3 regions of the Pseudomonas sp. CCC3.1 genome follow, and region 3 is predicted to be linked to each of the others. Evidence: predicted binding sites of a transcription regulator. Region 3 holds the regulator's gene; each other region holds the start of a gene.
What was found. The regulator FliA, encoded in region 3, starts transcription of late flagellar genes. The targets are predictions, from matches to a motif close to CTAAAGTTTNNNNNNNNNNNGCCGNTAA.

Region 1 (9,905 bases), 400 kb from region 3:
AAGAAACCATCACCCACGAAGACACCAAGCAACGCGCCCACACCACCATTCGGATGTTGGCCGAACACGGCATCCAGCACGTACGCACCCATATCGACGTGACCGACCCGACGCTAGGCGCGCTCAAAGCGATGCTTGAAGTACGCGAAGAGGCGCGCCATCTGATTGATCTGCAAATCGTTGCCTTCCCGCAGGAAGGCATTGAATCGTATGCCGGTGGACGCGAGTTGATGACCCGCGCCGTCGAGATGGGCGCCGATGTGGTCGGTGGTATTCCACACTTTGAGAACACCCGCGATCAGGGGGTCAGTTCAATCAAGTTTCTGATGGACCTGGCCGAGCGCACGGGCTGCCTGGTGGATGTGCATTGCGACGAAACCGACGACCCGCATTCGCGGTTTCTCGAAGTGCTGGCCGAAGAGGCGCGCGTACGCGGTATGGGCAGCCGGGTGACCGCCAGCCACACCACGGCCATGGGTTCTTACGACAATGCTTACTGCTCCAAACTGTTCCGCCTGCTCAAGGCCTCGGGGATCAACTTCGTGTCGTGCCCGACCGAGAGCATTCACCTGCAAGGGCGTTTCGACAGTTTTCCAAAACGTCGTGGTGTGACGCGCGTGGCCGAGCTGGACCGCGCCGGAATGAACGTCTGCCTGGGGCAAGATTCGATCAAAGACCCGTGGTACCCGTTGGGCAACGGCAACATTTTGCGGGTGCTGGATGCCGGCCTGCACATCTGCCACATGATGGGGTTTGAAGACCTGCAACGCTGCCTGGACCTGGTCACCGACAACAGCGCTCGCACCCTCAACCTCGGCGAAGGGTACGGCATCGCTGTCGGCCGCCCGGCCAACCTGGTGGTGCTGGACGCCGAAAGCGATTACGAAGCGGTGCGCCGTCAGGCCAAGGCCCGCGTGTCGATTCGCGCGGGCAAAGTGCTGATGACACGCGTGCCAGAGCGCGTTGAATTCAGCGCGCGCTGATTAAGCCGCCGCGGCACACGCCTGCGCCAAGGTACACACGTGCTCGCGCTCTTTTGATCATTAAAAGATCGCGAGCACGCTCGCTTATCCAGTCCAGCCTCGACGGCCACAAGCATTATCGACAACCACGCGTTTACGGCATAATGCGCGTCAGCTGACAACCCTACCAAGGGTTAACCACGCACTTAATCGATAAGCATGGACGTATGGATTCTTTCCACCTGTTGTACCTGCTCTATGGCGGCAATACCGTTTACCGCCAGGAAGCCAAATTCAGCATTCTGTCTGCATTGCGCGAACAACGCGTGCCAGGCAGTTTCAGCATCACGCTGATGACCGACGAGCCCCAGGCATTTGAGGGCTGGCCGGTCAACGTCATCCCCCTGACGACCAACATCCTTGCACAGTGGAAAGGCGCAAACAGCTATACCCATCGGCGCAAGGCGTGCGCCATCGCCGCCGGGGTCCTGCTTGCGGAAAAAACCATTTTCGTTGACACCGACACGGTGTTTTTCAAAGACCCAGCCACGCTCTTTGAACGCGTCACCGACCAGCAATATTTGATGGATGAGTTCGAATGGACCTGGGCTGAGGCCAAGCTGCGCGCTGACTATGTGGCGTTTTCAAATGAACTGATCGCCAAAGGCAAAGCCCCTGACGACGGGCTAAAGCTCTACAACAGCGGCATTTGCGGGATCGCCCGCGTCAATGCGGGCGTGATGGACAAGGCCATCGAACTGATCGATGAATGGCGCGACCATTACCTCAGGCTCCACACCATTGAGCAGATCGCGGTGTCTTTTGCGATGGGCGACGCCAAGGTCGTCACCGCCAACGACTGCGTCCATCATTACTACTCAAAAAAACGCTATCACCACACGATGAACAAAGGGTTCTTCGATACATACGGTGAGCAGTTCCATGCCGACTTGCCGACGCTTTCGGCCACGGTCCCGGTGCATTTCCCCCAGCCGTCCTTACTCGCCAAAATCAAGGCCCAACCCCGCCTGATAGCTGTCGAAAAAGCGTTCAGGCCAGCGGCCAAGCTGATGATCCAGGGAGGAAAAGTGTCGACCCCTGACTACCTTCGCGAGTATTGCCGGGACGCCCTGTGGCGCCGGGCAATCGAGTTGTTGCAGCAAAAGCACGCGACCACCCGGCAAATCGAACACCTGACCAAAATCTGCATTGAGCCGTCGCAGCAGGCCGACTTCAAAACGCTGTTGAATCAGCGCCCTTAACAAACCTGGCTGAATCAACTGTAGGAGCGAGCTTGCCTCGCGATCTTTTTAAAGATCAAAAGATCGCGAGGCAAGCTCGCTCCTACCCCGATGGGCGATGCGCAGCGTGTGGGGGTTCGCCGCGCGCCGCTATCAGGTCATCTGAATGATGGTCTGCATGATGGTGCTTTGAGTCGAGATGGTTTTGGCGTTGGCCTGGTAGTTGCTCTGCGCCTTGATCAGGTCAACCAGCTCGTTGGTCAGGTTGACGTTCGAGTCTTCCAGCGAGTTGGAAGCAATAGAACCCAAGGTGCCCGTCTTCGGCACGTCGAAACCAGCCTGGCCCGAAGCGTAGGTTTCTTTCCAGGCCGAACCGCCGGCTGGCTGCAAGCCTTGCTCGTTGGTGAAACTGGCCAGCGAGATCTGGCCAATGGCGCGGCTCTGGTTGTTGCTGAAGTTGGCGAACATCACGCCCGAACCATCAATGGTCAGGTTATTGATCTGGCCAGTGGCGTAGCCGTCTTGCGTCGGCGGGTTACGCGCGGTGTCAGTGTTGTATTGGGTGGTGCTGGCCATGTTGATGGCAATCCCGGTGCCATTGGCCGCAGCGCCATTAGTCTTCCACTCTCCATCAACGGTAGCGCCCGGCATCCAGTTACTGATGGTCAGGGTGCTGCTGACGATGTCGTCTTCGCCTTCCACCGGATTGGGGGTGGTCACGCTGGTCAATGCCCCTGCCGAGTCAAACTTCATGACCGACGCCACCGGATCTGTCTTGCCGTCACCGGTCACCGGGCTGCCATTAGGGTTGCGGCCGTCGATCAGGGTGTAAGTGCTCCAGGTGTTGGAGCCGGTCTTCACCATGTACTGATCCATCGGGTGCGCGTTGCCCTGAGTGTCGTAGATGGTGGTGCTGAATTTTTTGCTGTAGCTGGCCGTTTCGGTTGGATTGAACGGGTTGTCGGTCTGGTTGATCACGTCCGAACTGGAGTTGAGATTGATCGTGGAGTCCACCTTGCCACTGGCCTTGGGCGCCAGGTTCGAGGTGTCGATGCGCAGGTCCGTCAGCACACCGTTGATGACTTTGCCGTCAGCGTCCACGCCATAGCCTTGCAGGCGCGCAGTGCCACCGGTATTGGTCACATAGCCATCTTTGTCGGCCTTGAACGTACCGGCGCGGGTGTAACTCAGGGCCCCGTTGTCGCTCAGCACAAAAAAGCCGCTGCCTTCAATGCCCATGTCCAGCAGGTTGCCAGTGTTGTTGACCGCACCCTGGCCAAAGTTTTGCGACACGTTGGCCAGGTTTACACCGCTGCCGATGGTTTTGCTGCCGATGCCCAGCTTGCTGGCTGAGTACACATCCGCGAACTCAGCACGGGAAGACTTAAAGCCGGTGGTGGCGACGTTGGCGATGTTGTTGCCGGTCACGTCGAGTTGTTTGTTGGCCGCGTACAGGCCGCTAAGGCCGATATTGAATGACATGTGTCTCTCCTTGAGTCGGCTTAGAGGCCAATGGTCTGTACTTTGGAAATACCAATGCTGCCCAGACCTGCGAGGTTGAGCATGATTTCGCCACCGGTTTTGCTCAGGGTCACGCTGTTAACCGTGGCGGGCAAATACGTGGTGAGCGCGGTGGTACCGGTGTCGTCTTTGGTCGAGGCGGTAAAGGTGTAAGAACCCTTGTCCAGCAACACGCCCTCGTCGTCCTTGCCGTCCCAGGTAAAGTCCACGTTGCCGGCTTTCTGAACGCCCATATCGAGGGTTCTGACCACCTCGCCGTCAGCATCGGTGATGGTGATCGTGGGCTTGGAGTCCGCGTCTTTCACCACCACCGTGCCATTGAAGGGTTTGCCGCTCGACGGGTCGACATAGGCTTCACCGGTTTGCACGATCACCGAGCGACCGACCAGCGACGAGGCCTGCAAGGCTTGCGACGACTGCAGGCCGCCAGACAAGGAGTTGACCGTGTCGTTAAGCGTGGTGATGCCTTCGAGGCTGCTGAACTGCGCCAACTGCGCAACGAATGCGGTGTTGTCTTGCGGATCGAGCGGGTTCTGGTTTTTCAGCTGGGTGACCAGCAGTTGCAAAAACGCGTCCTTGCCCAGCGACTGGCTGCCGGTTGTCGCCTTGGACGCGGCCGCCAGACTGGTGTCGGTGGTTGAGGTCCGGGCAGAGTTGGCGAGGATCTGATTCAGGGTCAAACCACTGGTGGAATCGGTCACGCTCATGTGTGTCGCCCCTTATCACTGACCGAGGGTCAGGACCTTCTGCATCATGGTTTTGGCGGTGTTCATCATTTCGGCGTTGGTCTGGAACGAACGGCTGGCCGAAATCATGTCAGCCATTTCTTCAACCACGTTGACGTTGGGGTAGTACACATACCCCTTGGCATCAGCAGAAGGATGGTTGGGTTCGTAGCGGGCCTGTAGCTCGCTTTGATCTTCGACCACGCCCAGCACCTGCACGCCCTGGCCTGCTGCGTCCTGGTTCTGAAACAGCGAGTCGCCGTTAACACCTTGTGCGCCCTGGAACATAGTGGCGAACACCGGGTGACGGGCGCGGTAGGTCTGATCAATGCTCGACGACACCGTTTCGGCGTTGGCGATGTTACTGGCGACGGTGTTCAGGCGCGTGGTCTGAGCGCTCATGCCGCTACCGGCAATGTTGAAAACACTGGCTAGGGACATGACTTACTCTCCACGCAGGGCTGACATCAGCCCTTTGAATTTGCTGTTGAGCAGGGTAAAGCTGGCCTGAAAGTTGACCGCATTTTCTGCGTAGTTCGACTGTTCGAGCTGAGCGTCTACGGTGTTCTGGTCGATCGAGGGCTGCATCGGCGTGCGGTACAGCAACGACTCGTCGCCGCTGCTCAGGCCTTGCGCTTCGATATGGCGGCTATTGGTCTTGTTCAAGGCAAAGGTGCCGTTCTGGTTTTTATCGTTCTGCGCGGCGAGCACAGAGGCAAAATCCAGATCCCGAGCCTTGTAGTTCGGGGTGTCGGCGTTGGCGATGTTGTTCGCCAGCACTTCGGCGCGCTGTGCGCGAAAGCCCAGGGCTTGCTCATGGATACCGAGCGCTTTATCGAAGCTGATGCTCATGTCGGGAAACCTTTGTGGGCTGGCCTGAGGCTGTGGCTCAGGCGTTACATGACAGGGACAGAGCAAACCCCGTGCCAGTTTTTACAGCGCCGTATATCAAGGCTTTGCGCGGGGATGGAAAACGGAAACGGCACAAAAGCGGCAACCGCTTTCCGCTGTCTGCCGCTTTTCTGCCGCTTTGGGGGTTACTTGGCCTGGTAGATGATGCCCGGGCTGCATTGAACCATTTGGTAATGGTCCGGCAAGCCGTTGAGTGCTTCGGATGCGCCCAAGAACAGGTAGCCGCCCGGCTTCAGAGTGCTGTGAATGCGCAGCAGGATGTCTTTTTTCACTTCAGCCGAGAAGTAGATCAATACGTTGCGGCAGAACACGATGTCGAATTTGCCAAATCCGGCGTAGCTGTCCAGCAAATTGAAGGAACGAAATTCAACCCGACTTTTGATCGGCGCCTTGATCACCCAGCGCCCCGGCGCCTTGGGCTCGAAATAACGTTGCAAGCGCTCCTGCGACAAACCACGACCAATCGCCAGGTTGTCGTATTCGCCGGATCGGCACGTGTTAAGCATCAGGCTCGACAGGTCGGTGGCAACAATTTGCGCCCCCAGCTTCAAGTGCCCCAGGTTGCTGCGCTCATACTCGTCGATCGTCATCGACAGCGAGTACGGCTCCTGCCCCGAAGAACACGCGGCCGACCAGATGCGCAAGCGCTGCCCCGGATGGGCCTTGATCAGCTCAGGCAACACTTTGTTTTTCAGCACTTCAAAGGGATACGTGTCACGAAACCACAACGTTTCGTTGGTGGTCATGGCATCGACGACTTGCTCACGCAACCCGCTGCGCGGCTGGCTCTGGATACGCTGAATCAGCTCTCCCAACGACTTGATCCCTTGCTGCTCCATCAGTTTGTTAAGACGGCTGGAGACGAGGTACTGCTTGTTTTCACCGAGCAAAATGCCACAGGCTTTTTCCAGGAAGACCCGGAACTGTTCAAAATCCAAATTAGCCGTCGACAAGTGATCGTGCCTCTAAAATCGTGTTGACCGCCAAGGGCTGCGCCCCTAGCTGTGATCTGCTGCTTTGATCCGGTCGACAACCCGGGATGCCAGGTCATCAGGCCGGAATTTGGCCAGAAAGTCATCGGCACCGACTTTCTTGACCATCGCCTGATTGAAAACACCTGACAGCGAAGTATGCAGAATGATGTGCAGATTTTGCATCCGCGGATCGTGACGGATCTCGGCGGTCAGGGTGTAGCCGTCCATTTCTGGCATCTCGATGTCCGAGATCATCATCAAAAACTCTTGTGCCGGGTCTTTGCCCTCGTCCGCCATTTTGCGCAAGTAATCCAGCGCCTGGCGGCCGTCGTTAAGCGACACCACTTCGACCCCGACCGATTGCAGGCAACGGGCAACCTGTTTACGGGCCACCGACGAGTCGTCGACGGTCAGCACGCGCAAAGACAGGGCCTTGGCCTGGGTTTCGACATCCACCACGCCATGAGAGATGTTTTCCGGCGATGGCGAGACTTCAGCCAGGACCTTTTCCACATCGATGATTTCGACGAGTTGATTGTCAAGCCGAGTCACAGCTGTCAAATAATGGTCACGACCCGCGCCCTTGGGTGGCGGATGAATCTCTTCCCAGTTCATGTTGACGATGCGCTCAACCGAACGCACCAGAAAGCCCTGAGTCTTGGTGTTGTATTCGGTGATGATCACAAACGGATTGCTCTGATCTTTCAACCCGCCCGCCCCGGTGGCCATCGCCAGATCGAGAATCGGAATGGTTGCACCGCGAATACTCGCCACGCCGCACACCACCGGGTGAGATTTGGGCATCACTGTCAGCTTGGGGCATTGCAGCACCTCCCTGACCTTAAACACGTTGATCCCGTAAAGCTGTGGCCCATCCAGACGAAACAGCAACAGTTCCAGGCGGTTTTGCCCGACCAGTTGAGTGCGCTGGTTAACCGCATCCATCACCCCAGCCATACTCAGCTCCTTCTAAAAACATTAAGTTGCGACACGCTGCCCGGTAAACGGCACGGGCTTTGCTATTTAACCGCCATGAAGCCGAAAACGACAAAATCCCGCCACGGATCAGCTCGCCAGCCTTGGCATTGCCGCGCATTGCGCCTGCTCGCGGCTGCCTGCGCGCTGGGTGCAGGCACGCCTGCAAGTGCCGACACGTTCACGTCACCTGATCAGCTTATCGGCGTGACCCAGGGCTTTCTTGAGTTCACCGTCGAAGACTACCTTGCCACTGGTCAGATTGAAGGCCGCTACGAGATTCAGGTCAATCAACTCGACCCTCGCGTGCGTCTGACGCATTGCGACAAGGAATTGACAGCCACGCTCGAAAGTCCCGCTCAGCCCATGGGCCGCGTGACCGTTCGCGTGCGCTGTGAGGGTAGCTCGCCCTGGACCATCTTTGTACCGGCACAGGTCAAGTTGTTCCGCGATGTGGTCACCGTCACCCACCCGCTCAAGCGCGGGGCAATCATTGATTACCCCGACGTCACCTTGCGCGAGCGCGATGTCGGCTTGATCAGCCAGGGTTATATGACGGCGATTGAATTGGCGGTAGGGCAAAAACTGCTGCGCCCCGTGGTGACCGATCAGGTGTTGAGCCTCACGCATCTGGAACAGGCCGCCACCGTGCGCAAAGGTGATCATGTGGTGATCAGCGCGCGCAGCGGCACATTAAGTGTCAAGATGCCCGGCGAAGCGCTGTCCGATGGCGGCCTCAGTGAGCAGATCCGGGTGAAGAACCTAAACTCAAACCGGGTGGTCAAGGCGCGGATCACGGCGCCAGGGCAAGTAGAGGTAGCGTTTTAGAGCGGTTGGCGTCTGTATCCCAACTTTCCTACACTGTGATTTGACGCAGATCAGTACCGAACTGCGTGAAGCTATGATTAATCGAGCCTAAAGTTTTCTCGGGTATGGCCGAAAACATGGCAAGCGTCCAAATACCCAGAGGTTTTTCGTTATGGTTATCGACTTCAGTCGTCTTAACAGTGCGCCGCCCTTAACCGGCAGTACGCGCAGCAACGCCAATCAGGAAACAGGCAGTGCCACGCAAGCGGCCCCTGTGACAAAAAACCCTGAACAACCCGACGCCAGCGCCCCGAGCGGGGAGTCTGTGCACCTGAGCCCAGAGGCCCAACAGTTGCAGAAGGTCAGCGATTCGTTGCGTGATCAACCGGTGGTCGACAAAAACCGCGTCGCCGAGCTGAAACAAGCCATTGCCGACGGCAGTTATAAAGTCGACAGCAACAAGGTCGCCAGCAAACTGCTAAACATGGAAGCCGAGCGCTAGGCCCAGGGCCGGTGCCAGGCTTTTGGACGCTTAAACCCCAGAGCCCAACATGCACGACGAGAATTTGCTGCAACTGATCAATGACGACCTTGCGCCGGCCGAGCAATTGCTGGAGCTGTTGCAGGACGAGTCCATTGCCCTTAAAGGGCGAGAGATGCAGGTGCTGGAAAACATTCTGGCGCGCAAACACTCATTGATCATTTTGCTCGAGCAGCACGGCCGCAAACGCAGTGAAATTTTGGCCAGCCTCGGCTTGCCGACCAACCGCAGCGGCCTCGAAAGCCTTGCCAGCCATTCAACCGTGGGCGAGCAATTGCTCAGCCAAAGTGAAGTGCTGAATCAGCTACTGGCCCAGTGCCAAGAGGCCAACCTGCAAAACGGCCAGGCGATCCAGACCCAACAGGCGATCACCGCCAACCAGCTGCGCATCCTGCATGGCGGCGAAACCCCTTCCCTGTACGACGCTCGCGGCACCACCTCGCTACTCAACAAACACCGCGCCTACAGCCAGGCCTAAGCCTGAACACCTGCACTATCTAGACGCGCAACATAGTGGCAAAATGCCCTATTTTTTGCGTGTTGTTGTTTTTTGTCTGGAGATTGATGACCCGTGTTCGATGCCCAAGATGCTCCGCAGCCGCCAAAGGTACTGACAACGCCTTTGGAGATCGCCTCCAACTTGCGGATGCTGCAAGAAAGCCATGACCCGCTGATCATCACCTTCAACGACCGTACCCAGCGTTTCCAGAGCTACATGGTTGAAGTCAGCCGCGAGGCCAGCACCATGGCTCTGGACGAAATGATCCCACGGGACGGCGAGCGTTTTATTGAAGCGGGCATTCCGTTTCGGGTTGAAGGCTTTCATGACGGCGTGCGCATTGCCTGGGAGTGCGACAGCCCTTTGAGCATTGACGACACCGGCGAACACCGTTGCTATCGCGGGGCCCTGCCCAAAGAGGTGATCTACCACCAGCGCCGCAACGCCTTTCGCGCGGCACTGAAACTGGCGCATCTGGTGGACGTGAACGTGGCGGGCGAAAAACTGAAGGCGGCGATTAAAGGCAAACTGCTGGACGTGTCGGCCACGGGCTGCAAATTGCGCTTCGAGGGCGACATCAGCGAGCGCATCCAATTGGGCCAAGTGTACGAAAACTTCAGTGCCGCCCTGCCCTTTGGCCACATGACCACCCCGGTCGAGTTGCGTTACCTGCATTTTGAAGAACGACTGAACATCACCTTTGCCGGCATGCGCTTTCACAACATCAGCGGCGCCGTGCAACGCCAGG
Region 2 (9,905 bases), 360 kb from region 3:
TGAGCATCAATTGCGCCTTACCCGCGCATAGCCCGGCCGCATCCACCGCCAAGTCGCGGTATTTAGGGTCATAGCCATTGGGGGCACGCAATGAAACCAGTTTGATACCGCCTGCAATAGCCTTCTGCAACCCGCGCAACAGTTCTGGGGTCTCCAGCCCGTCCGGAGTAATCAGGTACTGATCCGGCAAGCGTGCCGCCGCAACAATCGGTGCATTGGCCGCCGGAAATTGGTAATTAATCAGATCGCGCGACGACACCCAGGCCAAGGGCTGGCCTTCTGCGCCATGGGGCTCACCACTGAACGCCGAGACTTCCCATACATCCAGCAGCACCTGTTTGTCCGGGTAATCGTGCTGAACCTTGATCAGTGGGCGGGCGGCGTTAACCACAATCCCCAGTTCTTCTTGCAGCTCACGATTTAATGCAGCCTCGACCGTCTCTCCTGCCTCGACCTTGCCGCCAGGGAACTCCCAGAGCCCGCCCTGATGCTGAGTATCGGCACGACGAGCGATCAACACCTTGGCGCCTTCGCCACGAATAACGGCCGCAGCCACATGAACTCGTTTCACCTTTGTACTTCCTCTAATCCGGCCTGTTGCCAGGCTTTAAACGCCGGCCCTTGGTATATGGCCTGACTCTTTCAGCCAAAACCACACAATGATCTGCGCAAGCATGGCAAGCACACTCGCGCAGAACCGAGCTTAGGTACGATATTCGGCGTTGATTTTCACGTACTCGTGGGACAAATCAGTGGTCCAGATGGTCTCGCTGGCAGTGCCACGGCCCAGCTCGATACGGATGGTGATTTCCTCACGCGCCATCACTGCCGAACCTTGTTCTTCGGTGTAAGTGGCCGAGCGCGCGCCGCCGCTGGCAATGCACACTTCGCCCAGGAACACGTCAATCTTGCTCACATCCAGATCAGGTACACCGGCACGGCCCACGGCAGCCAGGATGCGGCCCCAGTTTGGATCGGAGGCAAACAATGCAGTCTTGATCAGGGGCGAGTGAGCCACGGTGTAACCCACGTCCAGGCATTCCTGGTGGTTGGCGCCGCCATTCACTTCAACGGTCACGAACTTGGTTGCGCCTTCGCCGTCGCGCACGATGGCCTGGGCCACGTCCATGCACACGTCAAATACGGCTTGTTTCAGGGCCGCGAACAGTGGGCCGCTGGCTTCGGTAATTTCCGGCAGATCGGCTTTACCGGTGGCAATCAGCATGCAGCAATCGTTGGTCGAGGTATCGCCATCGATCGTGATGCGGTTAAACGATTTGTTCGCGCCATCAAGCAGCAGGTTTTGCAGCACATCACGCGAAACCTTGGCGTCGGTCGCGATGTAACCCAGCATGGTGGCCATGTTCGGACGAATCATGCCTGCACCTTTGCTGATGCCGGTCACGGTGATGGTCACGCCTTCGTGCTCGAACTGACGGCTGGCACCTTTAGGCAACGTGTCTGTGGTCATGATGCCGATGGCAGCCTCAGCCCAATGATGCTCAGAGAGATCGTCCAGAGCCGCTTGCAGGGCACCTTCGATTTTCTCAACAGGCAGCGGCTCACCAATCACTCCGGTGGAGTACGGCAGCACAGCGCTGGCGTCCACTCCAGTCAGTTCAGCCAGCTTGGCGCAGGTGCGGGTAGCAGCGACCAGGCCCGGCTCGCCAGTCCCGGCGTTGGCATTGCCGGTGTTGGTCAGCAGGTATCGCACAGCCCCCTGAACACGTTGCTTGGCCAAAATCACCGGCGCGGCGCAAAAGGCATTCAAGGTGAACACACCGGCAACGCTCGAACCTTCAGCGCAGCGCATGACCACCACATCCTTGCGCCCAGAACGCTTGATACCGGCTGAAGCGATGCCCAGCTCAAAACCGGCCACCGGGTGCAAAGTAGGCAAAGGACCAAGACCAACAGCCATGACGCGCTCCTAAATAGAGATGACAGTTCCGCCAATGGGCGGGAATTCAATGGTAAAACGCCGCGACGGCTAATGCCGGTCGCGGCGCAGGTGTTTCAGCAGTTGAAGCGGGCTTTAGTTGATTTGCCCGTGACAGTGCTTGTATTTCTTGCCCGAGCCGCAGTAGCACAGCTCGTTGCGACCCAGTTTCTGGTCGTTACGTGCAGGCTCGGTAGCCGTTACCACGTCAGACACATCGGCGCCTTCAAGCACTTCTGCCAACGCCTCAGGCTGATCAAGGCCCGGGGCTTCGGCGTGCTGGAACTGCATGCGGGCAGCCAGGTTTTCAGCTTCTTGACGCAAACGTGCTTCTTCTTCAATCGGATCTTCGCGACGAACCTGTACGTGGGACAGTACACGGATCGAATCACGCTTGATCGAGTCAAGCAGCTCGGAGAACAGGTTGAACGACTCGCGCTTGTACTCTTGCTTCGGGTTCTTCTGCGCATAACCGCGCAAGTGGATACCGTGACGCAAGTGGTCCATGGTCGACAGGTGGTCTTTCCAAAGGTCGTCCAGAACACGCAGCACAATTTGCTTCTCGAACGTGCGCAGGGCTTCCGGGCTCGCCTGCTCTTCTTTCTCGTTGTACGCCGCCAGCAACTCGTTCAGCAGTTTTTCGCGCAGGGTTTCTTCGTACAGGTGATCGTCTTCGTCGAGCCATTGCTGGATCGGCAGCTTCACCCCAAAACCGCTTTCGATTGCAGACTCAAGACCTGCAATGTCCCACTGCTCTGGCAACGACTGCGGCGGAATGTGCGCGCTGACGGTGCTGTCGAGCACATCTTTGCGGAAGTCAGCAATGGTTTCGCCGATATTGTCAGCCGCCAGCAACGTGTTACGCATGTGATAAATCACTTTACGCTGTTCGTTGTTAACGTCATCGAACTCCAGCAATTGCTTGCGAATGTCGAAGTTACGACCTTCAACCTTGCGCTGAGCCTTCTCGATCGCGTTGGTCACCATGCGGTGCTCAATCGCTTCGCCAGACTGCATGCCCAAGGCCTTCATGAAGTTCTTCACTCGATCAGAAGCGAAGATGCGCATCAGGCTGTCTTCAAGCGACAGGTAGAAACGGCTCGAACCCGTATCGCCCTGACGACCGGCACGACCACGCAACTGGTTGTCGATACGGCGTGATTCATGACGCTCGGAAGCAATCACATGCAGACCACCCGACTCCAGCACTTGCTGGTGACGTTTTTGCCAATCGGCCTTGATCTGAGCGATCTGCTCCGGGGTCGGGTTTTCAAGCGAGGCAACTTCAACTTCCCAGTTACCGCCCAACAGGATGTCTGTACCACGACCGGCCATGTTGGTAGCAATGGTCAGTGCGCCTGGACGACCGGCCTGAGCAATGATTTCAGCTTCTTTTTCGTGGAACTTGGCGTTCAGAACCTTGTGCTCGATACCTTCCTGCTTCAGCAGGTTGGACATGTGCTCGGAGGTCTCGATGGTTGCTGTACCCACCAGCACTGGACGGCCTTTGGCCATGCAGTCTTTGATGTCAGCCACAATCGCCGCGTACTTCTCGTCCGCGGTCAGGAACACCAGATCGTTGTAGTCTTTACGCGCCAGCGGCTTGTTCGGCGGGATGACCATTACCGACAGACCGTAGATCTGGTGGAATTCGAATGCTTCAGTGTCCGCAGTACCGGTCATACCGGACAGCTTGTTGTACAGACGGAAGTAGTTCTGGAAGGTAGTCGATGCCAGGGTCTGGCTCTCTGCCTGAATGTTCAGGCCTTCTTTGGCTTCAATCGCCTGGTGCAAGCCTTCGGACAGACGACGACCCGGCATGGTACGGCCGGTGTGTTCGTCGACCAGCAATACCTGACCGTCTTCAACGATGTATTCAACGTTGCGATGGAACAGCTTGTGCGCACGCAGTGCCGCGTAAACGTGGGTCAGCAGGCCCAGGTTGTGGGCGGAGTAAAGGCTTTCGCCTTCTGCGAGCAGACCGATCTGGGTCAGCATGTCTTCTACAAACTGGTGACCGGATTCGTTCAGTTCGACCTGACGGGTCTTCTCGTCGATGGTGAAGTGGCCAGGTTTGGTAACCTCCCCTTCAACTTCTTCGATGTGCTGTTCAAGACGCGGGATCAGCTTGTTGATTTCGGTGTACAGCTTGGAGCTGTCTTCAGCCTGACCCGAGATGATCAACGGCGTACGGGCTTCGTCGATCAGGATGGAGTCGACTTCGTCGATCACTGCAAAGTTAAGCTCGCGCTGGAATTTTTCTTCCATGCTGAAAGCCATGTTGTCGCGCAGGTAATCGAAACCGAACTCGTTGTTGGTGCCGTATGTGATGTCGGCGGCGTAGGCTTCACGTTTTTCTTGAGGCGGCTGGAACGGCGTGACTACGCCGACCGTCAGGCCCAGGAATTCGTAGAGCGGACGCATCCAGTTGGCATCACGACGAGCCAGGTAGTCGTTCACGGTTACCACATGCACGCCCTTGCCGGACAATGCATTGAGGTAAACCCCGAGGGTTGCTACCAAGGTCTTGCCTTCACCGGTACGCATTTCTGCGATCATGCCTTCGTGCAAGGTCATGCCACCGATCAGCTGTACGTCAAAGTGGCGCATGCCCATGACGCGCTTACCCGCTTCACGGCAGACCGCGAAGGCTTCAGGCAGCAATTGATCGAGGGTCTCACCTTTAGCTATGCGGGCCTTGAACTCTTCGGTCTTGGCGCGCAATTGCTCATCGCTCAGAGCAACCATTTGCTCTTCGAAGGCATTGACGACCTGTACCGTCTTGAGCATGCGTTTAACTTCGCGCTCGTTCTTGCTTCCAAAAAGTTTCTTTAACAAAGGCGCAAACATATCGGCAGGATCTTCCACACATAGGGATGGAGGGCGGCCCCGTGAGTCGCCCGAGCAGCCCTGATGGCCGCATGCGAGCGAGCATTCTACCCGGAAACGTCGGTGAGGAAAGTGGCGTTATTCCACGATACTGGTACAGCGTTGTGACGGGGCCTGACTAAAATAAGGCCTTTTTGCGGAACTTCAACCCATGCGATGCATAAGTTACTCATTGATTTTGCAAATAAACTGAAGCGATTCAGGACTATGTCGAGTGAAATGGGCGCTTTCTGCTAAGATTGCCCCTCAGTTTTTTAAGGTGCTTGAACATGGCATTTCGCCCACACCCGGCACGGGCACCCTCTGTCCTGCTCCGCGAGGCCAAGCCCTTAAAAGCCATTTTTGGCCACGCCAAGCGCTTGGCGCACCTGCAACGCCTGCTCGAAAGCCAGCTCCAGCCCGCCGCACGTGAACATTGTCACGTGGCGTCATGGCGCGAAGGCAGTTTGTTGTTAATCGTCACTGATGGCCACTGGGCCACGCGTTTGCGTTACCAGCAAAAGCGTCTGCAACGTCAATTACAGGCCTTTGACGAGTTCGCCAGCCTGACCCGGATTTTATTTAAGGTTCAGCCGCCCACCGTGCTGGCCAAAGTCAACGGGCACACCCTTGACCTTTCCATCGATGCCGCGCAAACCATTCAAGCGACGGCTGACGGGATAACCGACCCGGCGTTGCGGGCAGCGCTTGAGCGATTGGCAAGCCACGCCAAGCCAAAGCCAAAGCCCGACTAAGTTGTGTAGCCGCTAGCACTCTCTGTGGGAGCCTGGCTTGCCAGCGATACAGGCGATGCGGTTTTTCTGTTAAACCGCGTCGATCCCATCGCAGGCAAGCCCGCTCCCACAAAGGGTATGCGTTAACTGACTGGCATTAGGGCAGCAGAGCACTCCTTAAAATCCCAAGCGAAGGTCCTTCGGCCCTTATCGCAGCCTGCGGTAGCGACTACGGGTTGTTTACTTGCGTTTGCTCCCACCGAGCAACGACCCCAATAACCCGCGCACCAACTGACGCCCCATTTGACTCGCTGCCTGGCGTGCCATGGATTGCAAGGCCTTGCCCGCCGTAGTACCCAGAAAATCACCCGCCTGATCAAGAAAGCCCGGTTCATGGGGAGCCGCTTGTGCTTGCGCCTCCGGTGCCTGACCTTTGCGGGCCAGCAACACTTCGTAGGCAGACTCGCGATCAATCGGCTTGTCGTATCGCCCCTGCAGCGGTGAACTGGCAATCAAGGTCGCCCGCTCAGCCTCGGTCAACGGGCCGATACGCGACTGCGGCGGCGCAATAAACACCCGCTGAACCATCGCCGGGGTGCCTTTCTCTTCGAGCATGCCGACCAACGCTTCGCCCGTCCCCAGTTCTGTCAGCACCGCCAGCGCATTAAAAGCGGGGTTCGGACGGAATCCATCAGCCACTGCTTTGAGGGATTTTTGCTCTTTGGCCGTGAATGCCCTTAACCCGTGCTGGATACGCAAACCCAATTGGGCAAGGACAGTGTCAGGCAAGTCCGCCGGAGACTGGGTGACAAAGTAAACACCCACACCTTTGGAGCGAATCAGCCGAACCACTTGCTCCAAACGGTCTTGCAGCGCTTTGGGCGTTCCGGCAAACAGCAAATGCGCCTCGTCGAAAAACAGTGCCAGTAACGGCTTGTCGGCATCCCCACGCTCCGGCAACTGCTCAAAAAGCTCAGCCAGTAACCACAGCAGGAAAGTCGCATAGACCTTGGGCGCTTCGTGCACCAAACGACTGGCATCCAGCAGATGAATCCGCCCACGACCATCGCTGGCAGGCTGCAAGATGTCTTCGAGTTGCAGCGCAGGCTCACCAAATAATGCCTCGGCGCCCTGCTGTTCCAGGGTTGACAGACGGCGCAGCAGTGCCTGGCTGGAGCCAGTGGTCATCAAGGCAGCGTCATCGCCCAGCACCTGGGGGTTATCGCGCAGGTAGCCAAGCAAGGCTTTGAGGTCTTTTAAATCCAGCAGCAACAAGCCTTCACGGTCTGCCACTTTAAACGCGGCGTATAAGGCCGACTGCTGACTGTCCGTCAGTTCAAGCAAACTGCCCAGTAACAGCGGCCCCATCTCACTCAACGTGGTGCGTAACGGATGACCGGTTTTGCCCTGTATGTCCCACAGGGTGACCGGATAAGCCTTGGGCTGATAATTCAGCCACGGCATGCTGGCAATGCGCTCGGCAATTTTGCCTTGCGGATTGCCGGCGGCACCCAAGCCGCACAAATCGCCTTTGATGTCGGCGGAAAATACAGCCACGCCCGCATCGCTGAATTGCTCGGCCAAACGTTGCAGGGTGACGGTTTTACCTGTCCCCGTGGCGCCTGCCACTAAGCCGTGGCGGTTTGCCAGGCGCAATGACTGGGCGATGGGCTGACCGGCAAGGTCAGCGCCGAGAACAAGAGCAGAAGAGTCAGGCATTTTTCCACCATTCATTAATCTTTCGCGGTCCCGCGTCGATACATTCTTAATGCTAGACCAGAAAACTCCTGATTTAGCGTAGGAATTACCCCAATAGATATAGAAACCACTCCTGCTCTAGCCGTGACGTGCAGAGCGAGCGTGTTTACAGCGTACAGGCCTCACATTTTTAGACCTTAGCGGACCCTTCAAGCCATGAATAAAAACCTGCGTTTCAGTCACAAAATCCTGCTTGCCGCGTCCCTGATCGTCATCGCCGCGTTCTCGCTCTTTACGCTGTACAACGACTATCTTCAGCGCAATGCCATTCGTAACAATCTGGACAATTACCTCCACGAAATGGGCAGTGTCACGGCCAATAACATTCAGACATGGCTGGGAGGCCGGATTTTACTGGTTGAAAACCTTGCACAATCGATTGCCATCAATCCCGAACCCTCTCAAATCGCCAGCCTGCTGGAGCAAAAAGCACTGACCAGCACGTTCATGGCCGATTACTTTGGCGACAACCAGGGCGGTTTCACCATCCGCCCTGACAGCAAGATGCCAGACGGTTTCGACCCACGCACCCGCCCCTGGTTCAAGGATGCCATCAACGCCAGTGGCGCCAGCCTGACCGAACCGTACATTGATGCGGTCACCGGGCAGATGATTATCTCGATTGGCACCGCGGCGAAAAAAGCCGGGCAAACGCTGGGCGTCGTCGGCGCCGACCTGAGCCTGCAAACCATCACTGACTCAATCAACGCCTTGAACTTTAACGGCCTGGGCTATGCGTTTCTGGTCAGTGGTGACGGCAAAATCCTGGTGCACCCGGACAAAGCGCTGGTCACGAAGTACCTGAAGGACATCTACCCACAAGACACCCCGACCATCAGTACCGCGATCAGCGAGATCCAGGTCGACGGCAAAACCCGGATTGTGACGTTCACCCCGGTCAAAGGACTGGGCACGGTCAATTGGTCTGTAGGCCTGTCGGTTGATAAAGAAAAAGCCTTTGCCACGCTGAGCACATTTCGCACCTCGGCGGTCATTGCAACTTTGATTGCGGTGATTTCAATCATCGCCCTTCTCGGCCTGCTGATTCGCCTGCTGTTACAACCGCTGCACGTGATGACCCGTGCGATGCAGAACATTGCCGAAGGTGAAGGGGATTTGACACGCCGCCTGGCCGTGAACTCCAACGACGAATTCGGCACGCTGGGCAGTGCTTTTAACCACTTTGTTGAGCGTATTCACACCTCCATGCGAGAAGTGTCATCGGCCACTGAGCACGTTAACGAAGTGGCGCTGCGGGTTGTCAGCGCCTCGAACTCCTCAATGCTCAACTCTGACGAACAAGCCAGCCGCACCAACAGCGTTGCGGCAGCGATCAACGAACTGGGCGCCGCCGCTCAGGAGATTGCCCGTAACGCGGCCCAGGCCTCGCACCAGGCCAGTGATGCACGCGGGTTGGCAGAGGAAGGCCAGCAGGTGGTCGAGCGCAGCATCAGCTCGATGCAACATCTGTCGCAAATGCTTGGCACTTCCAGTGGCCATATCGAGTCACTGAATGACAAGACCGTCAACATTGGCCAGATCCTGGAAGTGATCACCAGCATCTCGCAGCAAACCAACCTGCTGGCGCTCAACGCGGCGATTGAAGCGGCCCGCGCTGGCGAGGCTGGCCGCGGCTTTGCCGTGGTTGCCGATGAAGTGCGCAACCTGGCGCACCGCACTCAAGAGTCTGCGCAGCAAGTGCAAACCATGATCGAAGAGTTGCAAGTCAGCGCCCGCGCGTCGGTGAGCACCATGGAGGAAAGCCAGCGTCACAGCGAAGACAGCGTTGAAATCGCTAACCGCGCGGGTGAGCGTCTGATCAGTGTGACTGAGCGCATCGGCGAGATTGATGGCATGAATCAGTCCGTCGCCACTGCGACCGAGGAACAAACCTCAGTGGTTGAGTCGATCAATATGGACATTACCGAGATCAATACACTGAATCAGGAAGGCGTCGAAAACCTGCAATCCACCTTGCGCGCCTGCAATGATCTGGAACAGCAAGCGGCTCGCCTCAAGCAACTGGTGGGCAGTTTCCGTATTTAAGTAGGCTTCAGATCGCAATATTTGTAGGAGCGAGCTTGCCTCGCGATCTTTTGATCGTTTAAAAGATCGCGAGGCAAGCTCGCTCCTACCGATGACCTTACAGATCGGGGTCTGTTTCAGCGTCTGGCTGTAATTGTTCCCAAAGCCTGGCGGCGTCAGGAAAATCGGTTCCATCCTCGGGGCTGAGGGCGTCCGGGTCGTAACGACTCAAACAGCCCTCACCCAAGGTTGCAGGGGCGCTGGACGTGGCCTTGTCGAGTGGATCAGTCATGACGAACCCTCTGTAGCCGCTGCCGCAGGATTGCGCAGCGATCGCGCTTTAAAGCGAAAGTCCTGCGGGCCTTATCGCAGCCTGCGGCAGCGGCTACACAGGCCAATCAGATCAGAACACCACGGTTTTGTTGCCGTGGACCAGCACACGGTCTTCGAGGTGATAGCGCAGGCCACGGGCCAGTACCATCTTCTCGACATCACGACCGAAACGCACCATGTCTTCAATGCTGTCACTGTGGCTCACGCGCACCACGTCCTGCTCGATGATCGGCCCCGCGTCCAGCTCT
Region 3 (9,905 bases):
GCCCGGCTCGCATCACGCAAACGCGTGTCGACCGGAATAAAGCCTTGCCACAGCGTTTCGGGGTGCGAGTCACGCAACACCCGCAAGGTGCTCATTGAGGCTTGGGTACGGCGATCGAACAAGGTCGGCACGATGCAGAACGGCAACGCCTGCTGGCGCGAGCGGTTGATCATCGCCAGGGTATTGACCATGCGCTCCAGCCCCATCAGCGCCAGGTGTTCGGTTTGCACCGGGATCACCAACTGCTGACTGGCCGCCAATGCATTGACCATCAGCACACCCAGCAAGGGCGGACTGTCGATGATCGCGTAGTCGTAGTCTTGCCACAGTTGGGCCAAGGCACGGGCGATCACCAGCCCCAAACCGCTTTGCCCCGGCGATTGGCGCTCCAGGGTGGCCAGCGCAGTGCTGGCCGGCAACAAGGCAATCTGCTCGTTGCTGGTGGGCAACAGCAGTTGCGCGGTCAGGCCTTCCGGTACCTGGCCCTTGTGCAAAAACAGGTCGTAATTACTGTGTTCAAGGGCGTCCGGGTCATAACCGAAATAACTGGTCATGGAACCGTGCGGGTCGAGATCGACCACGACCACGCGCTTGCCCGCCTCAGCCAGCAAACCGGCCAGTGCGATGGATGTGGTGGTCTTGCCGACTCCACCTTTTTGATTAGCTACTGCCCAGACTCTCATTCAGTTGTTCCTCCCGGCTGTACTGTGCCGGCCGAGAATTGACATGCACTTATAGGGACGGTGACGGGGAATTGACACCATTCCCACGAACCAGCGGCGTTGTATGCGGCGGTGCAGTTTGTGTGCCAGCCCGCTTCAGGGCCGCATCCGGTGTTGCCTTGGCGGTACCGCTGCCCGTCAGACTGCGGCGTACTTCCAGATTGCGGGACACCACCAGCACCACTCGACGGTTAAGCGCACGCCCCTCGGGCGTGGCGTTATTGGCCACCGGCTGAAACTCGCCGTACCCCACCGACGCCATGCGTGCAGGGTTCACACCTTGCATCGCCATCATGCGCACAATGCTGGCCGAACGCGCCGAGGACAGCTCCCAGTTGGTGGGATATTGCACCGTGCGGATCGGCAAATTATCCGTAAACCCTTCGACATGAATCGGGTTGTCAAAAGGCTTCAGGATCGCCGCCACCTTGTCGATGATGCTGAACGCCAGATCGCTGGGCATCGCATCGCCACTGCCGAACAGCAGGCTGGAATTGAGTTCGATCTCGACCCACAACTCGTTGCCGCTCACGGTCATCTGGTGGGAGGCAATCAAATCGCCAAAGCTTTGGGTAATGTCATTGGCAATGGCTTTAAGCGGGTCATCCGGAATCTGTCCCAGGCCGGCATCCGTCTGTTCACTGTCTTTGATCAGCGGCTCGGCAGGCTTGCTGGTCAGCGGCCGTTCTTCGCCTATCGGAATGGGCTTGATGCTGCGCTCGCTGTCGTTGAACACCCCGACCAGCGCCTGGGAAACCACCTTGTATTTGCCTTCATTGATCGACGAAATCGAGTACATGACCACAAAAAAAGCAAACAGCAAGGTGATGAAGTCCGCGTAGGACACCAGCCAGCGTTCGTGATTGACGTGCTCTTCGACAGCGCGACGACGACGGCTCATGGTTATCCCGTAAACCCTTGAAGCTTGAGTTCGATGGCCCGCGGGTTCTCGCCTTCGGCAATGGAGAGGATGCCTTCGAGCAGCATTTCGCGGTACAGCGATTGCCGCGTGGCAATGCCCTTGAGCTTGCTGGCAACCGGCAGCAACACCAGGTTGGCACTGGCCACCCCGTAAATGGTTGCGACAAAGGCCACGGCAATCCCGCTGCCCAACTGGGTCGGGTCTGCCAGGTTGCCCATCACATGAATCAAGCCCATGACGGCACCAATGATGCCGATGGTGGGCGCATAGCCGCCCATGCATTCAAAGACTTTGGCCGCTTCGATGTCGCGGCTTTCCTGGGTCATGTAATCGACCTCCAGCACGCTGCGAATGGCCTCGGGCTCAACCCCGTCGACCAGCAACTGCAAGCCTTTGCGCGCATAACTGTCGGGCTCGGCGTCGGCCACGCCTTCAAGCCCGAGCAAGCCTTCCTTGCGCGCCGTGAGGCTCCAGTTGACGACCCGGTCGACGCCGCCAGCCATGTCGATATGCGGCGGAAACAGAATCCAGCCCACGGTCTGTATGGCCCGCTTGAAGGCGCTCATGGGGGACTGCAACAAAGCCGCGCCGATAGTCCCGCCGAGTACGATCAGCGCTGCCGGACCGTTAGCCAGGGCGCCAAAATGCCCGCCTTCCAGATAGTTGCCGCCAATAATCGCGACAAAGGCCATGATGATTCCGATCAGGCTGAGGACGTCCATTAATGGCAGGCCTCGATCAGATGCCGACCCATGTCGTCGAGGCTGTATACCGCGTCCGCCAGACCGGCTTTAACAATGGCCATCGGCATGCCGTAAATCACACAGCTCGCTTCATCTTGCGCCCACACCTGACTGCCGCCCTGTTTGAGCAGACGCGCGCCCTCGCGGCCGTCCGCGCCCATGCCCGTCAAAACCACCGCCAAAACTTTGTCACCATAAGACTTGGCCGCAGAGCCGAAGGTGATATCGACACACGGCTTGTAGTTCAAACGCTCATCGCCTGGCAGGATCCTGACCGTGCCTCGGCCGTCGATCATCATTTGCTTGCCGCCAGGGGCCAGCAACGCCAGACCTGGACGCAAGGTGTCACCGTCTTCAGCCTCTTTGACGCTGATGCGGCACAGTTTGTCCAGACGCTCGGCAAACGCTTTGGTGAACGCCGCTGGCATGTGCTGCACCAGCACGATAGGCGCCGGAAAGTTACCCGGCAATTGGGTCAGTACCCGCTGCAACGCCACCGGGCCGCCCGTCGAGGTGCCAATGGCCAGCAGCTTGTAGGGCTTTCGTTTAGGCGCGGGTGAATGGGCGACTGGCGCCGGTGCCGCGCGGCTGGCAATCGGTGGGATCCGCACAGGCGCTGGCGCGGGAGCTGGCGCCGCAAAACCACCGAGCGCCGGACGACTGACCGGCGCAGGTGCTGGAACAGGCACTGGCGTCGGCGCGTTGTAGCTGGGCACGCGACGATTGCTGCGCGAAATGCTGTGTACTTTTTCGCACAGCATTTGTTTGACTTTGTCGGGGTTGCGCGAGATGTCTTCGAAGTTTTTCGGCAGGAAGTCCACGGCCCCAGCGTCCAGCGCATCGAGTGTTACCCGGGCGCCTTCGTGGGTCAGCGAAGAAAACATCAACACCGGCGTCGGACAGCGCTGCATGATGTGGCGCACAGCGGTGATGCCGTCCATCAACGGCATTTCGTAGTCCATGGTGATGACGTCAGGCTTGAGCAGCAGCGCCTGATCAATGGCTTCCTTGCCATTGGTGGCGGTGCCGATCACCTGAATCGTCGGGTCAGCGGACAGAATTTCCGAGACACGGCGGCGGAAAAAACCAGAATCGTCCACCACCAGGACCTTGACTACCATAAACACTCCGTTAGGCGGCTTGGGGCACCAGCGCCCCGCGCAACCAGAATCAAATACGCCGAGAGGCGTAGTGCTTGAGCATGCTCGGCACATCCAGGATCAAGGCAATACGACCGTCACCGGTAATGGTGGCGCCTGACATGCCAGGCGTGCCCTGAAGCATTTTGCCCAACGGTTTGATGACCACTTCTTCCTGGCCAACCAGTTGATCAACCACAAAGCCGATGCGCTGGGTGCCCACCGACAGAATCACCACATGCCCTTCGCGCTGTTCTTCATGTACCGCCGAAGCCACCAGCCAACGCTTGAGGTAGAACAACGGCAGCGCTTTATCGCGCACGATCACCACTTCCTGGCCATCGACCACGTTGGTACGCGACAAGTCCAGGTGAAAGATTTCGTTGACGTTGACCAGCGGAAAAGCAAACGCCTGATTGCCCAGCATCACCATCAGCGTCGGCATGATCGCCAGGGTCAGCGGCACCTTGATCACAATCTTCGAGCCCTTGCCCAGGGTCGACTCAATGGCCAGCGAACCGTTGAGCTGGGCGATTTTGGTTTTCACCACGTCCATGCCCACGCCACGGCCAGACACGTCGGAAATCTCGGTTTTGGTCGAGAAACCAGGCGCAAAAATCAGGTTGTAGCAGTCGTTCTCGCTCAGGCGGTCGGCGGCGTCTTTGTCCATCAAGCCTTTTTTGACAGCAATGGCGCGCAGCACATTGGCGTCCATGCCTTTGCCGTCATCCGAGATCGACAGCAGAATATGGTCGCCTTCCTGCTCGGCCGACAGAATCACTCGCCCGCAACGCTGCTTGCCAGCGGCTTCACGTTCTTCCGGGGTTTCGCAGCCATGGTCGACCGCGTTACGCACCAAGTGCACCAACGGATCGGCCAGCGCCTCGACCAGGTTTTTGTCGAGGTCGGTTTCTTCGCCCACCAGTTCCAGGCTGATTTCTTTTTTCAGTTGGCGCGCCAAATCGCGAACCAGACGCGGGAAGCGACCGAAGACTTTTTTGATCGGCTGCATCCGGGTCTTCATCACCGAGGTTTGCAAGTCGGCGGTGACCACATCCAGGTTTGACAGTGCCTTGGCCATGGCTTCGTCGTGACTGTTGAGCCCCAGGCGCACCAGACGATTACGCACCAGCACCAGCTCACCCACCATGTTCATGATTTCGTCGAGCCGTGCGGTATCGACCCGCACAGTGGTTTCGGCCTCGGAGGCGGTCGGTTTTTCCGCGGGAGGAGCCGTTGCACGGGCTGGCGCAGAACGCGGTGCTGCAGCGCTGGCGTCGGGCTTACTCGCGACTGGCGCGGCAACCGCCGCTGGCGTCGAGGCTATCGCCGCCGCAACAGCCGGGCTTTGGGCCGAGAACTTGCCTTTGCCGTGCAGTTCGTCGAGCAACGCTTCAAATTCGTGATCGCTGATGTGATCCGGGTGGGTCTGCGGGGCCAGCTCAGTCGGCCCGGCAGCCACCTCTGCTGGCGCCGTTGCAACGGCGTCGAGGGCATCGGCACTGAACGAGCCCTTGCCATGCAACTGATCGAGCAAGGCTTCAAATTCGTCGTCAGTGATTTCATTGCTGGCCGCCACCGGCTCAGCCGGGGCAACACCCGGCGTGGCACGGGAAACGGCATCCGGGGAGAACTGCCCCTTGCCATGCAATTGGTCGAGCAATGACTCGAACTCGGCATCGCTGATTTCGTCATTGAGCGAGGCGACGTCAGTGGCCTGAGCCCCTTCTGCGGCGTCGGCCTTGACGGCATTCAACGAGTCGAGCAGCAGCTCAAATTCGTTGTCGGTGATGTCGACGATGTCGTTGCTTGGCGTGGCCGCCGCTACCGCTGCCACCGGCTCCGGTACAGCTGGCGCCTGGGTCGCAGCGGGTTCGGCCAGTCGTGCCAGCGCCGCCAGCAGCGCCGGAGTGGCCGCAGTGATCGGGCTGCGCTCGCGCACTTGCGCAAACATTGCGTTGACCGCGTCCAGCGCCTCAAGCACCACGTCCATCAGCTCCGAGTCGACGCCGCGCTCACCCTTGCGCAAGATGTCGAAGACGTTTTCGGCAATGTGGCAGCACTCGACCAGCTCATTGAGCTGAAGGAAACCGGCGCCCCCTTTTACAGTGTGAAATCCGCGAAAAATAGCATTGAGCAAGTCGGCATCATCCGGTCGGCTTTCCAGCTCGACCAGTTGTTCGGACAGCAACTCTAAAATTTCGCCGGCTTCAACCAGAAAATCCTGAAGGATTTCTTCATCGGCGCCGAAGCTCATGTACGTGCTCCTTGAAGTAGGGACTTTCAGCGCCGGACAACTGCGCCCGCACGCCTACTCAAGACCTAGAAACCTAAACTGGACAACAAATCGTCAACATCATCCTGGCCGGATACGACGTCACTACGCTTATCGGCATGAATCTGCGGACCTTCACCCTTAGCCGGGTTTTTTTGCGCATTATTTTCAGCACGCAGCGCATCGCGGTCATGTTCGATCCCGGCGAAACGATCTACCTGACTGGCCATCAGCACCAGTTTGAGCAAATTGCGCTCAACGTCCGTGACCAACTGCGTGACGCGCTTGATCACCTGACCCGTGAGGTCCTGGTAATCCTGGGCCAGCAGAATGTCAGTCAGATTACTGGAGACAATCTGCTGCTCGGCTTCGCTTCGCGTCAAAAAACTGTCAACCCGATGGGCCAGCTCACGGAACTCTTGTGCACCGACTTCACGGCGCATGAAGCGCCCCCAGTCAGCACTCAAGGCTTTGGCTTCCTGACCCAGACCATTGACCAGCGGCGTACAGTTCTCGACCAGATCCATGGTTCGATTGGCGGCGGCTTCGGTCAGCTTTACAACATAAGCCAAACGTTCAGTGGCATCCGTGATCTGCGACACTTCTTCGGCGCGCGGCATGGTCGGATCAATATGAAAATCGACTATTGCGCTGTGTAATTCGCGCGTCAGCTTGCCGACTTCCCGGTACAGGCCGCGATCTCGGGTCTGGTTGAGCTCATGAATCAATTGCACGGCGTCGCCAAACTGGCCCTTTTCGAGGCTTTCGACCAGTTCGTGAGCATGTTTTTTGAGGGTCGACTCAAACTCGCCCGTTGTTGAATCTTTCTGCTCCATTGCGCCCCCCAGGGAACCGTTCAACCGATGCGTTCGAAGATCTTTTCGATCTTGTCTTTGAGTGCGATAGCGGTGAACGGCTTGACCACATAGCCGTTCACGCCGGCTTGGGCGGCTTCAATGATCTGCTCACGCTTGGCTTCGGCAGTCACCATCAGCACGGGCAAATGCTTGAGTTTTTCGTCCGCTCGCACATGGCGCAGCAGTTCGATACCGGTCATGCCAGGCATGTTCCAGTCCGTCACCAAAAAGTCGATGTGACCCAGATTGAGGATCGGAAGCGCAGTCGTGCCGTCATCCGCCTCGACCGTGTTGGTGAACCCGAGGTCACGCAACAGGTTTTTAATGATCCGCCTCATCGTTGAAAAGTCATCAACGATGAGGATTTTCATATTCTTGTCCAATTCGACCTCCAAGCAGTCTTAAACGCACTTCATCTCTGAAGGCGCCATTCAATCAATTCGGCATTCATTACCTGTAGGAGCGAGCTTGCCTCGCGATCTTTTGCTTTTAAAGATCAAAAGATCGCGAGGCAAGCTCGCTCCTACAGGGAAACTACGTGATCAGTGCGCTCGCCACTGCCCCAGACGCGCTCGCAATCGTGCGGCGCACTGGCTGTGCAACTGGCTGACGCGCGACTCGCTCACCCCCAGCACCTCACCGATTTCCTTGAGGTTGAGCTCTTCGTCGTAGTACAGCGCCAGCACCAGCCGTTCGCGCTCCGGCAACAAGCTGATCGCTTCGGCCAGCGCGGCCTGAAAGCGTTCATCCTCCAGGTCTCGCGATGGCTCAAGATGAGCACTGGCGCCATCCTCGTGCAGCCCTTCGTGTTCGCCGTCCTGCAACAGGTCGTCGAAACTGAACAGGCGGCTGCCCAGGGTGTCGTTCAAGATGGCGTAATAATCATCAAGACTTAACTTAAGTTCGGCCGCAACTTCGTGATCTTTAGCGTCACACCCGGTTTTAGCTTCAATTACCCGAATGGCGTCACTGACCATGCGTGTGTTGCGGTGCACCGAACGCGGCGCCCAGTCACCCTTGCGCACTTCATCGAGCATGGCGCCACGGATGCGGATACCCGCGTAGGTCTCAAAACTCGCGCCCTTGGTGGCGTCGTATTTGCTCGACACTTCAAGCAGGCCGATCATGCCCGCCTGGATCAGGTCGTCGACCTGCACGCTGGCGGGCAAACGCGCCAGCAGGTGATACGCAATGCGCTTGACCAGCGGCGCGTAGCGCTCAATCAGCTCATATTGGCTGTCACGCGACGGCTTGCTGTACATGCGATAGCCGCTGGCAGTCATTAGACCCGTCCCCCACCCGCTTGCTGTACCAAGCGCTCGACAAAAAATTCCAGATGACCCCGCGGATTAGCCGGCAGCGGCCAGGTGTCCACCTTCTGGGCAATGGCCTTGAACGCCAGCGAACACTTGGAACGCGGGAAGGCTTCGTACACCGCACGCTGCTTTTGCACAGCCTTGCGTACACATTCGTCGTAGGGCACGGCGCCGACGTATTGCAGGGCCACGTCCAGGAAGCGGTCAGTCACTTTGGTCAGTTTGGCGAACAGGTTGCGCCCTTCCTGAGGGCTCTGGGCCATGTTCGCCAGAACCCGGAAGCGGTTCATGCCGTAGTCACGGTTGAGCAGCTTGATCAAGGCATAGGCATCGGTGATCGAGGTCGGCTCGTCGCACACCACGAGCAGCACTTCCTGGGCGGCGCGCACAAAACTCACCACCGATTCGCCAATCCCGGCGGCGGTGTCGATGACCAGCACATCCAGGTTATCGCTCAGATCGCTGAAGGCCTGAATCAGACCGGCGTGTTGCGCGGGGCTCAGGTGCACCATGCTCTGGGTGCCCGAAGCTGCTGGCACGATGCGGATCCCGCCGGGGCCCTGGAGCAAGACATCACGCAGCTCACAACGCCCCTCGACCACATCGGCCAGGGTAAATTTGGGGGTCAGTCCCAGCAGGACATCGACATTCGCCAACCCGAGGTCGGCGTCCATCAACATGACGCGCCGACCCATTTCGGCCAATGCGATGGACAAATTGACTGACACGTTAGTTTTACCGACGCCACCCTTGCCGCCGGTCACTGCGATCACCTGTACGGGATGCATGCTGCCCATGATCTTTTTTTACCTTGTCTTACTTAGACGCGGCTACAGAGACTGCTGCGTGTTCCCCAGGAACAACACCGTGCAGACCATCAATGTAGGTACATTGCAACGTAATCATCACTGCCTCAGCCAACCCGTTTGGGCGGGCTGTGGTAGATATCAGCGAACATATCGGCCATGGCTTCTTCGCTGGGTTCTTCCTGCATTTGCACGCTGACGGCCCGGCTCACCAATTGGTGACGACGCGGCAAGTGGAGATCGTCGGGGATCCGTGGACCGTCCGTGAGATACGCCACCGGCAGCGCGTGCCCGATTGCCAGGCTCAACACCTCGCCCAGACTCGCCGTTTCATCCAGCTTGGTCAGAATGCAACCCGCCAGCCCGCAGCGCTTGTAACTGAGATAAGCCGCCGCCAGCACTTGTTTCTGGCTGGTCGTGGCCAGCACCAGGTAGTTGCGCGCCTTGATCCCGCGCCCCGCGAGGCTGTCGAGTTGCAGGCGTAATGCCGGGTCGCTGGCTTGCAGGCCTGCGGTATCAACCAGCACCACGCGCTTGCGCACCAGCGGCTCAAGGGTTTGGCCCAACGACTGGCCGGGGGCCACGTGGGTCACCGGTACATTCAGAATGCGCCCCAGGGTTTTAAGCTGCTCCTGGGCGCCGATACGAAAGCTGTCCATGCTCACCAATGCGATATTTTGCGCGCCGTACTTGAGTACATAGCGCGCCGCCAGCTTAGCCAGCGTTGTGGTTTTGCCCATGCCTGCGGGACCGACCATCGCGATCACACCGCCCTCTTCCAGCGGCTCCAGCTCCGGGGTTGTAATCATGCGCGCCAGGTACGCCAGCAACATCCGCCAGGCCTGACGCGGCTCATCTATCTGGGCCACTTGCGCCAACAAATCGCGTGACAACGGACCGGACAATCCGATGCGCTGCAAACGGCGCCACAAGTTGGCCTGTTCGGGCCTTGAGCCTTGCAGCTGGTTCCAGGCCAGCGAGCCCAGTTGCACTTCGAGCAACTCGCGCAGGCCATTGAGCTCATTGCGCATGTTGTCGAAAGCACGCTGGTCAATCGACGGCGCAGGCGCGGCCAGCGGGCGCGGAGGCTCAACCAGCGTGGGCTCAATCAACGGTTCGGCGGCA

Region 1: the regulator FliA is predicted to act here: its motif matches at 8,226-8,253, upstream of flgM (flagellar biosynthesis anti-sigma factor FlgM).
Region 2: the regulator FliA is predicted to act here: its motif matches at 7,275-7,302, upstream of RHM56_RS06700 (methyl-accepting chemotaxis protein).

Annotation. Positions count from the first base shown of each region.
Region 1 is NZ_CP133778.1:1,456,597-1,466,501, reverse strand. It holds gene codA (cytosine deaminase) at 1-983, shown strand, start outside; gene RHM56_RS06565 (hypothetical protein) at 1,190-2,224, shown strand; gene flgE (flagellar hook protein FlgE) at 2,357-3,685, opposite strand; gene flgD (flagellar hook assembly protein FlgD) at 3,706-4,431, opposite strand; gene flgC (flagellar basal body rod protein FlgC) at 4,447-4,890, opposite strand; gene flgB (flagellar basal body rod protein FlgB) at 4,894-5,301, opposite strand; gene cheR (protein-glutamate O-methyltransferase CheR) at 5,487-6,314, opposite strand; gene RHM56_RS06535 (chemotaxis protein CheV) at 6,360-7,292, opposite strand; gene flgA (flagellar basal body P-ring formation chaperone FlgA) at 7,437-8,138, shown strand; gene flgM (flagellar biosynthesis anti-sigma factor FlgM) at 8,290-8,619, shown strand; gene RHM56_RS06520 (flagellar protein FlgN) at 8,669-9,136, shown strand; gene RHM56_RS06515 (flagellar brake protein) at 9,230-9,905, shown strand, end outside.
Region 2 is NZ_CP133778.1:1,496,684-1,506,588, reverse strand. It holds gene RHM56_RS06725 (Nudix family hydrolase) at 1-571, opposite strand, end outside; gene argJ (bifunctional glutamate N-acetyltransferase/amino-acid acetyltransferase ArgJ) at 704-1,921, opposite strand; gene secA (preprotein translocase subunit SecA) at 2,036-4,789, opposite strand; gene RHM56_RS06710 (DUF721 domain-containing protein) at 5,098-5,562, shown strand; gene RHM56_RS06705 (helicase HerA-like domain-containing protein) at 5,782-7,260, opposite strand; gene RHM56_RS06700 (methyl-accepting chemotaxis protein) at 7,456-9,345, shown strand; gene RHM56_RS06695 (hypothetical protein) at 9,443-9,616, opposite strand; gene purU (formyltetrahydrofolate deformylase) at 9,728-9,905, opposite strand, start outside.
Region 3 is NZ_CP133778.1:1,853,377-1,863,281, reverse strand. It holds gene RHM56_RS08415 (ParA family protein) at 1-683, opposite strand, end outside; gene motD (flagellar motor protein MotD) at 733-1,623, opposite strand; gene RHM56_RS08405 (flagellar motor protein) at 1,626-2,366, opposite strand; gene RHM56_RS08400 (chemotaxis response regulator protein-glutamate methylesterase) at 2,366-3,508, opposite strand; gene RHM56_RS08395 (chemotaxis protein CheA) at 3,558-5,783, opposite strand; gene RHM56_RS08390 (protein phosphatase CheZ) at 5,849-6,637, opposite strand; gene RHM56_RS08385 (chemotaxis response regulator CheY) at 6,658-7,029, opposite strand; gene fliA (RNA polymerase sigma factor FliA) at 7,201-7,941, opposite strand; gene fleN (flagellar synthesis regulator FleN) at 7,941-8,771, opposite strand; gene flhF (flagellar biosynthesis protein FlhF) at 8,888-9,905, opposite strand, start outside.